2 regions of the Slackia sp. CM382 genome follow, and region 2 is predicted to be linked to the other one. Evidence: predicted binding sites of a transcription regulator. Region 2 holds the regulator's gene; the other holds the start of a gene.
The links. Region 2 encodes HrcA, which represses chaperone genes, less so after heat shock. Its sites were predicted from a motif close to TNTTAGCANNCNNNNNNNNNGNNTGCTAANA; they were not measured.
Positions count from the first base shown of each region.

Region 1: a site for HrcA is predicted at 1,547-1,577, ahead of htpG (molecular chaperone HtpG). Genes of this name have one in related genera too.

Region 1 covers NZ_ALNO01000007.1:62,743-66,152, reverse strand. Annotated here, with positions in the region: gene htpG (molecular chaperone HtpG) at 1-1,517, opposite strand, end outside; gene mazG (nucleoside triphosphate pyrophosphohydrolase) at 1,811-2,653, opposite strand; gene HMPREF1155_RS03035 (4Fe-4S binding protein) at 2,672-2,860, opposite strand; gene HMPREF1155_RS03030 (hypothetical protein) at 3,012-3,410, opposite strand, start outside.
Region 2 covers NZ_ALNO01000016.1:109,668-113,077, reverse strand. Annotated here, with positions in the region: gene mtaB (tRNA (N(6)-L-threonylcarbamoyladenosine(37)-C(2))-methylthiotransferase MtaB) at 1-360, opposite strand, end outside; gene dnaJ (molecular chaperone DnaJ) at 347-1,471, opposite strand; gene hrcA (heat-inducible transcriptional repressor HrcA) at 1,487-2,485, opposite strand; gene dusB (tRNA dihydrouridine synthase DusB) at 2,696-3,410, opposite strand, start outside.

The sequences.
Region 1 (3,410 bases), on a different contig from region 2:
TCGACCTCGTCGGTGCAGACCAGAACATCGAACCCTTTCGCAAGCACCGACTTCACGACCGGGGTCTTGACCACGCGATCGATCGAGTCGCCGGCGGCGTAGTAGATCGATCCCTGGTCGGCACGCATGCCCTCGACGTATTCATCCAGCGTGACCATTTTCCGCTGACGGGCCGAATAGAACAGGAGCAGATCGGCGAGCTGGCCCTTCGCCATGCCGTACGAGGTGTAGATTCCCAGCTTGATGCTGCGACCGAAATCGGCGAAGAACGCCTCGTAGGTTTCGCGATCCGTATCGCGCATGCCGGCGAGCTCGGATTTGATCTTCTTCTCCACGCGCTTGGCGATGGCATGGAGCTGGCGATCGTGCTGCAGCGTTTCGCGCGAGATGTTGAGCGTCAGGTCGTCGCTTGCCACGACGCCGCGCACGAAGCCGAAATAATCGGGCAGAAGCTCTTCGCACTTGTCCATGATCAGGACATTCGAACTATAGAGCGCAAGGCCTTTCTTGAAATCGCGCGCATAGAGGTCGTAGGGCGGACGGCTCGGAACGAACAGCAGCGCATCGTAGGTCAGCGCGCCTTCCGCATGCAGGGAAACCGTACGCAACGGATCGGCGAAGTCGTGGAAATCCGCCTTGTAGAATTCGGCGTATTCCTCGTCGGTCACGTCGGAGCGCTTGCGCTTCCAGATCGGCACCATGGAATTCATGGTCTCGAGCTCCGTGTACTGCTCGTATTCCGTCTTGTAGTCGTCGCCGGCATCTTCGGGCTTCGGCAGCGGGCGCGACTTCGAGACCTCCATGCGGATGGGATAGCGCACGTAGTTGCTGTATTTCTTGATGAGGTCCTTGAGCGCGTACTGGCTCAGGAAGGAATCGTAATCGGCCTCGTCGGTGGAGGGCTTGAGCGTCAGGATGACGTCGGTGCCGTGGCCTGCGCGCTCGGCAGGGGATACCGTATAGCCCTCGATGCCGTTGGATTCCCAGGCGAAGGCCTCGTCGGATCCGTACGCCTTCGACACGACGCGCACGTGGTCGGCCACCATGAAGGCCGAGTAGAACCCGACGCCGAACTGCCCGATGATATCGATCGCGTCGGCCGGCGCGGAAGCTTCCGCCGTCGCGCCTTCAGACGCCTCGGGCGCGGAGGCTCCGTCGGCGACGGTTTCGTCGTCAGCGGCGTCGCCTGTGCCCTTCGACTTGGGATTCTCGGTCTTGAATTCAAGGCTCCCGGAATGAGCGATGGTGCCCAGGTTGCGATCGAGCTCTTCGGACGTCATGCCGATGCCCGAGTCGGAAACGGTGATCGTGCGGGCATCCTTGTCGAAGGACACGAGAATTCCCAGTTCATCGGCCGCCAACTGAATATCGGAATCGGTCAGGCTCTTGAAGTAGAGCTTATCGACCGCATCGGAGGCGTTGGAGATGAGCTCGCGCAAGAAGATCTCGCGGTTCGTATAGATCGAGTTGATCATCAGATCGAGGAGCTTCTTGCTCTCTGTCTTGAATTTGCGCATGGAGAAAACGACCTTTCGCGTGACATACCGTTTGGCACTCTTACCTCTTGAGTGCCAAAGCAGATTGTAGCCCCGCGATTCACCACGTCAAGAAACGTCGCCGAATCGCAACCTTGCCGCATCGAAAGGAACGCGCACCAGTCGGCGGAGGGATGCCGCAGGACATGGCGGAAGGCGACGTGCAGCTTCGATTCTGGAGATGCCTGGTTTGAACCCGAAGGAGCTTTCCGGCGATTCCTCCAACCCCCCCCAATTCTTGCATTCCGAATCAAGGGGCGCGACGCCGGATCTCTCTACGCGTCCGGCCCCTGCGCGTCGGTCCGTGGCTTCCCGGCCTTCGATTCATCGGCCTTCGCCGATCGCCACAGCTCTTCGAGCTCGGCGGCATCGCGCCCTTCCAGCGCGTCGGAGCCACCGGCTTCCGCTTCCATATGGGCCCATCGCGCACGGAATTTCGCGTTCGACGCGCGCAGCGCGCTCTCGGCATCGATGCCGCGCCACCGCGCGACGTTCACGAGCGCGAACAGGACGTCGCCGAATTCGAGCGCGGCCTCCTCGGGAGTCGCCGCCGCCTTGAATTCCGCGACCTCTTCGGCGACTTTGTCCCATACACCCTGCTCATTGGACCATTCAAACCCGACGGCCGCCGCCTTGCGCGAAATCTTCTGCGCCTGCAGCAGCGCCGGAAGGTTCTTGGGCACCGCGTCCAGCAGCCCGTCGGACGCCCGCGCGGCCGCACGTTCGGAAAGCTTCACCTGCGCCCAGATTGCCTCGACATCGGCCGCCGTCCCGGCATGCGCGCCGCCGAATACGTGCGGATGGCGGCGAACGAGCTTGTCGTCAAGGTCTTTGCATACGTCATCGATGGAAAAGGAGCCTTCTTCCTCGGCCATGCGGCTCTGCAGGAGAATCTGCATCAGCACGTCGCCGAGCTCTTCGCGCATGTGGTCGACGTCGCCCGCTTCGATCGCGTCGACGGCCTCGTACGCTTCCTCGATCATGTTCGCCGCGATGCTCTCATGCGTCTGCGTGCTGTCCCAAGGGCACCCCGTTTCAGGATCGCGGAGCGCGGCGATGGTTTCAACGAGCGTGTCGAACGCGGGATGGGTCGAAGCGTGCGGATGGGATTCGGTCATGGGAGTCCTCGGCGAACGTCAGTCCTCGACGATCTCCGTGATGACGCCCATCGGGCATTCCTCGACGCAGTCGCCGCACGCGATGCACGCCTCTTCGTTCTCGATCGTGACGACGCCGCCTTCGATGGCGAGGACGTCCTGCGGGCATTCGTCCACGCAGATGCCGCAGCCGATGCATTCATCGATTTCAAATACAGGATGAGACATGATGAGCTCCTTACCCCCTTGGTAAAACATGCAGGCCGCGCACCCAGATACGCAAGGGGCGAAACGGCAAGTGCAAGATACCATGGGGCACGGCATTTGCAACCTCTGTTGCGAAATTGACTCCGAACGGCATGCGTGCGTCAGAAGGCCGTCAACCGAGCCTCGACCTGAGTCGCTTGAGCAGCGCCCAGTCGCGCTGCTTCAGCCGATCCGAGGCCAGGTCGTCGGAAAACGAGGAGAAGGCCGCGACGGGCCGACCGAGCAGCGATCCCTCCGCATCGAGCCTGACCTGGCTGCGATAGGCCTCTTCCAAAAGGCGCGCCGCCTGCTCGTCGAGCACGACGAGCGCCACCGGATCGAGCGCTTCCACGAGCCTGAACGCCTCCGCCGCGGAAAAACCGCCTACGGAAACGAACGATACGGCGTCGTATCCGATCCGCGGAGCAGACGCGCTAATCGCGGACTTCGCGGCATCGGAAGGCGTTTTCCATGAAAGCGCGCACAGGTAGGCATCCGGATCGCCCTCGATGGCCGCCGCGTAGGGCGCCAG
Region 2 (3,410 bases):
ATGCGCGCCGATGCCTGTGAGATAGTCATGCAGGGAAAGCCTCGGCACGACATCGACGCGTTCGCCCATGGCTTCGTACGTTGCCGGATCGATCGCGGATGCGCACCCGGTCACGACGACGCGGGCGTCGTCGGATGCCCGTAGGGCATGGCGCACGGCCTTGCGGGTCTTTTTCTCGGCCTCGCCCGTCACCGTGCAGGTGTTCACGACGATGAGATCGGCCGAAGACGGATCGGCTTCGATGCCGCCCGAGCCAAGGAGCATGGACGCGACCTCGTCGCTTTCGACACGGTTGACCTTGCACCCCAGGTTGACGATCGAAAAGCGCAGGCCAGCCTCGAACGCGTCAGTTGAATGCATCGCGCAGCTTCTGCAGCGGCGTACGCGGGGCGGCGACGTCTTCGCCGAACTCCTGGGCCACCGACTCGAGCATCTCGCGCTGTTTGCGCGTCACCTTCTTGGGAATGGTGACCGAAACGTGCGCATACAGATCGCCGCGCATATCGCTGTTCAGGCGCGGCATGCCGGCGCTCTTCACGCGGATGACCTGATCGTTCTGGCATCCTTCGGGAATGCGGACCTTGACCTTCTCGCCTTCGAAGATGCCCGATATCTCGACATCGGCCCCGAGTATGGCCTGGATGAAGCTTGCGTTGATGCGCGCATGCAGGTTGTCGCCGTCGCGCTCGAAGAACTCGTGCGGCTGGATGCGGCAGGTCACGATAAGGTCGCCCGCCGCAGCGCCGCGGATGCCGGCCTCGCCGAACCCGCTCACACGCAGCTGCTGCCCTTCGCGGATCCCCGCAGGAACCTCGACGCTCACGTGCTGGCGGTCGGGCACGCGTCCCTGGCCGCCGCATTCCTCGCAGGGATTGTCGATGATGCGGCCCGTGCCGCCGCAGCGTCCGCAGGTCGTTTCCGTGCGCATGTCGCCGAGGAAGGTGCGCTGGACCGTGGTCACGCGCCCGCGGCCGTGGCAGTCGGGGCAGTCGACCTCGTGCGAACCCTCGGGACGGCCCGTGCCGCCGCAGGCATCGCAGGGCGCAAGGCGGTCGTAGACGATCTCCTTCTTGACGCCCGTCGCGACCTCCTCGAGCGTCAGGCGCAGGCCGACGCCCATGTCGCGTCCCTCGCGGCGCGTCGTCGTGCGTCCTCCCGCAGCGCCTCCGAAAAAGGTCGAGAAGATATCGCCCATGCCGAAGCCGCCGAACATGTCGTCGAAATCGACCGTGCCATAACCGCCCGTGCCCGAAGCGCCCGGAATGGTGCCGAAGCGGTCGTACTGGGCGCGCTTCTGCGCGTCGGATAACACGTCGTATGCCTCGTTCAGCTCTTTGAACTGCTCTTCCGCATTGGGTGCCTTGTTGACGTCGGGATGCAGCGTGCGCGCCTTGCGACGAAACGCCTTCTTGATCTCGTCGTCGGTGGCCCCCTTGGAGACACCGAGCACCTCGTACAGGTCTTTTGCCATGTCAGGCATACCTTTCTACAGATCTTGCAGGGCGCGCTTCGCGGAGCGAACGGCCTTGATCACATTCGAATAATTCATGCGCGTCGGCCCGATGACGGCGACGATGCCCTGCGAGGGGCCCGACCCGTACGGCGCGGCGACGACCGAGACGCCCGAGAACGCTTCGTCCCCGTTTTCCGACCCGATCGAAACGCTCACGTCATCGAGCGCGTCGGAACGGTCGAACAGCCTCATGAGGACGGTGTCGTCCTCGAGCACCTGGAGAAGCGGCAGGGCGAAGCTCGTCCGGCTGAACTCGGGCTTGCGCAAAAGGGACGACAGCCCCAGGCTATGCAGGCGCGCGGAATCCTCTTGATGGAGGCAGACGACGATCTCGTCGAGGATCGTCCGGCCGAGCGCCTCCGAAAGCACGCCCGACCCCGTCGGGGCCGATGCCTTCATATCGACGACCGACCGCCCCGCAATGGCGGCGTTGATGGCGTTCTGCACGGCGGCAAGGTCGCCCGCGTCCACGTCGGAAGCGAAATCGACCGAACGGTTGAAGACCTGCCCGTCGTCGGTCACCACGACGACGAGCGCGCAGCGGGCCGACATCGACACGAGCGACACCTGCTTGACGCGGGCACCGATCACGGACGGCGCGAGCACGACGGACAGCGAATCGGTCAGATGAGACAAAGCCTCGGACACTTTGTCCATAAGGCCGTCGGCCTCGGCGGCCGCATGCCGAAGCTCGTCGAAGACAGGCAAAAGCGCCTCTTCGCCGTATTCGCGCTTGAGAAGGTCGTCCACGAGGGCGCGATAGCCGATGTCGGTCGGGATCCGCCCGGAAGAGGTGTGGGGGGAGCGGAGATACCCCTCGCCTTCGAGGACCGAAAGCTCGTTTCTGACCGTTGCAGGAGAAACCCCCAGCTCGTAGCGGTCGACAAGCGTGCGCGAGCCGACGGGCTGGGCATACGCGACGTATTCCTCTATCAGGGCTTCGAGAACCCTCTGCCTTCTGCTCGACAGCATGCCTGCACCCCCCTTGCTCCGTACGGCGTCCGATGATACATCCGCGCATGGCGCCGATGCCGGCCCATGCGTGCATGGGTGATTCTAGCAGCCGAATGCCGTAAGTGCTAAAGAGAGCATCAAAAGTTACGGTTCCGACACCGATGCGCCACGTCATGCTCGAAAAGCCGCGCGAACCGGCCGTTCGGCCCCGAGGGGGCCGGCCTCTCCTCAGACGTCGCGATACGCCCGGTCTTCTTCCTCGATGCGCGCGGCATCGGCGAGCAGCTCGTCGAGCACGCGGTCGAAGTCGTCCACGGTGACGCAGGCGTTCAAAGCGGCCCGCGCGCGCGACGCGCCCGGCACGCCATGGAGATACCACATCACGTGCTTGCGCATGTACACGACCGTGTTGCCGAGCCGGGACGAGAGCAGGTGAATGTGCCTGCGCGCCATCTCGACGCGATCCTGCCGCGTCGGATCGGGCGCGGGCGGCATCCCGTCGAGCACCCGTCGGACGTCCGCGAAGATCCAGGGATTGCCTTGGGCGCCGCGGGCGATCATCACGCCGTCGCAGCCGGTCGCCCGGACCATATCCGCCGCCGAGGCGCCGGAGACGATGTCGCCGTTGCCGATGACGGGAACGGACAGGGCCGCTTTGACGCGCGAGACGCATTCCCACTCCGAAGGACCGCGATACATCTGGGCCGCCGTGCGCCCGTGCACGGTGACGGCGGCCGCCCCGGCGTCTTCCATGCGCAGGCCGAAATCGACCGCCGTTTCCTCCTCGGCGCCGAATCCGCGACGGAATTTGACGGTGACCGGGCACGATACGGCGCAGGCGACATCGCGGACGATCGAGGCGGCCAGGTCCGGATCGCGCATGAGGGCGGAACCGTCGCCCTTCTTGACGATCTTATGCGCCGGACATCCCATATTGATGTCG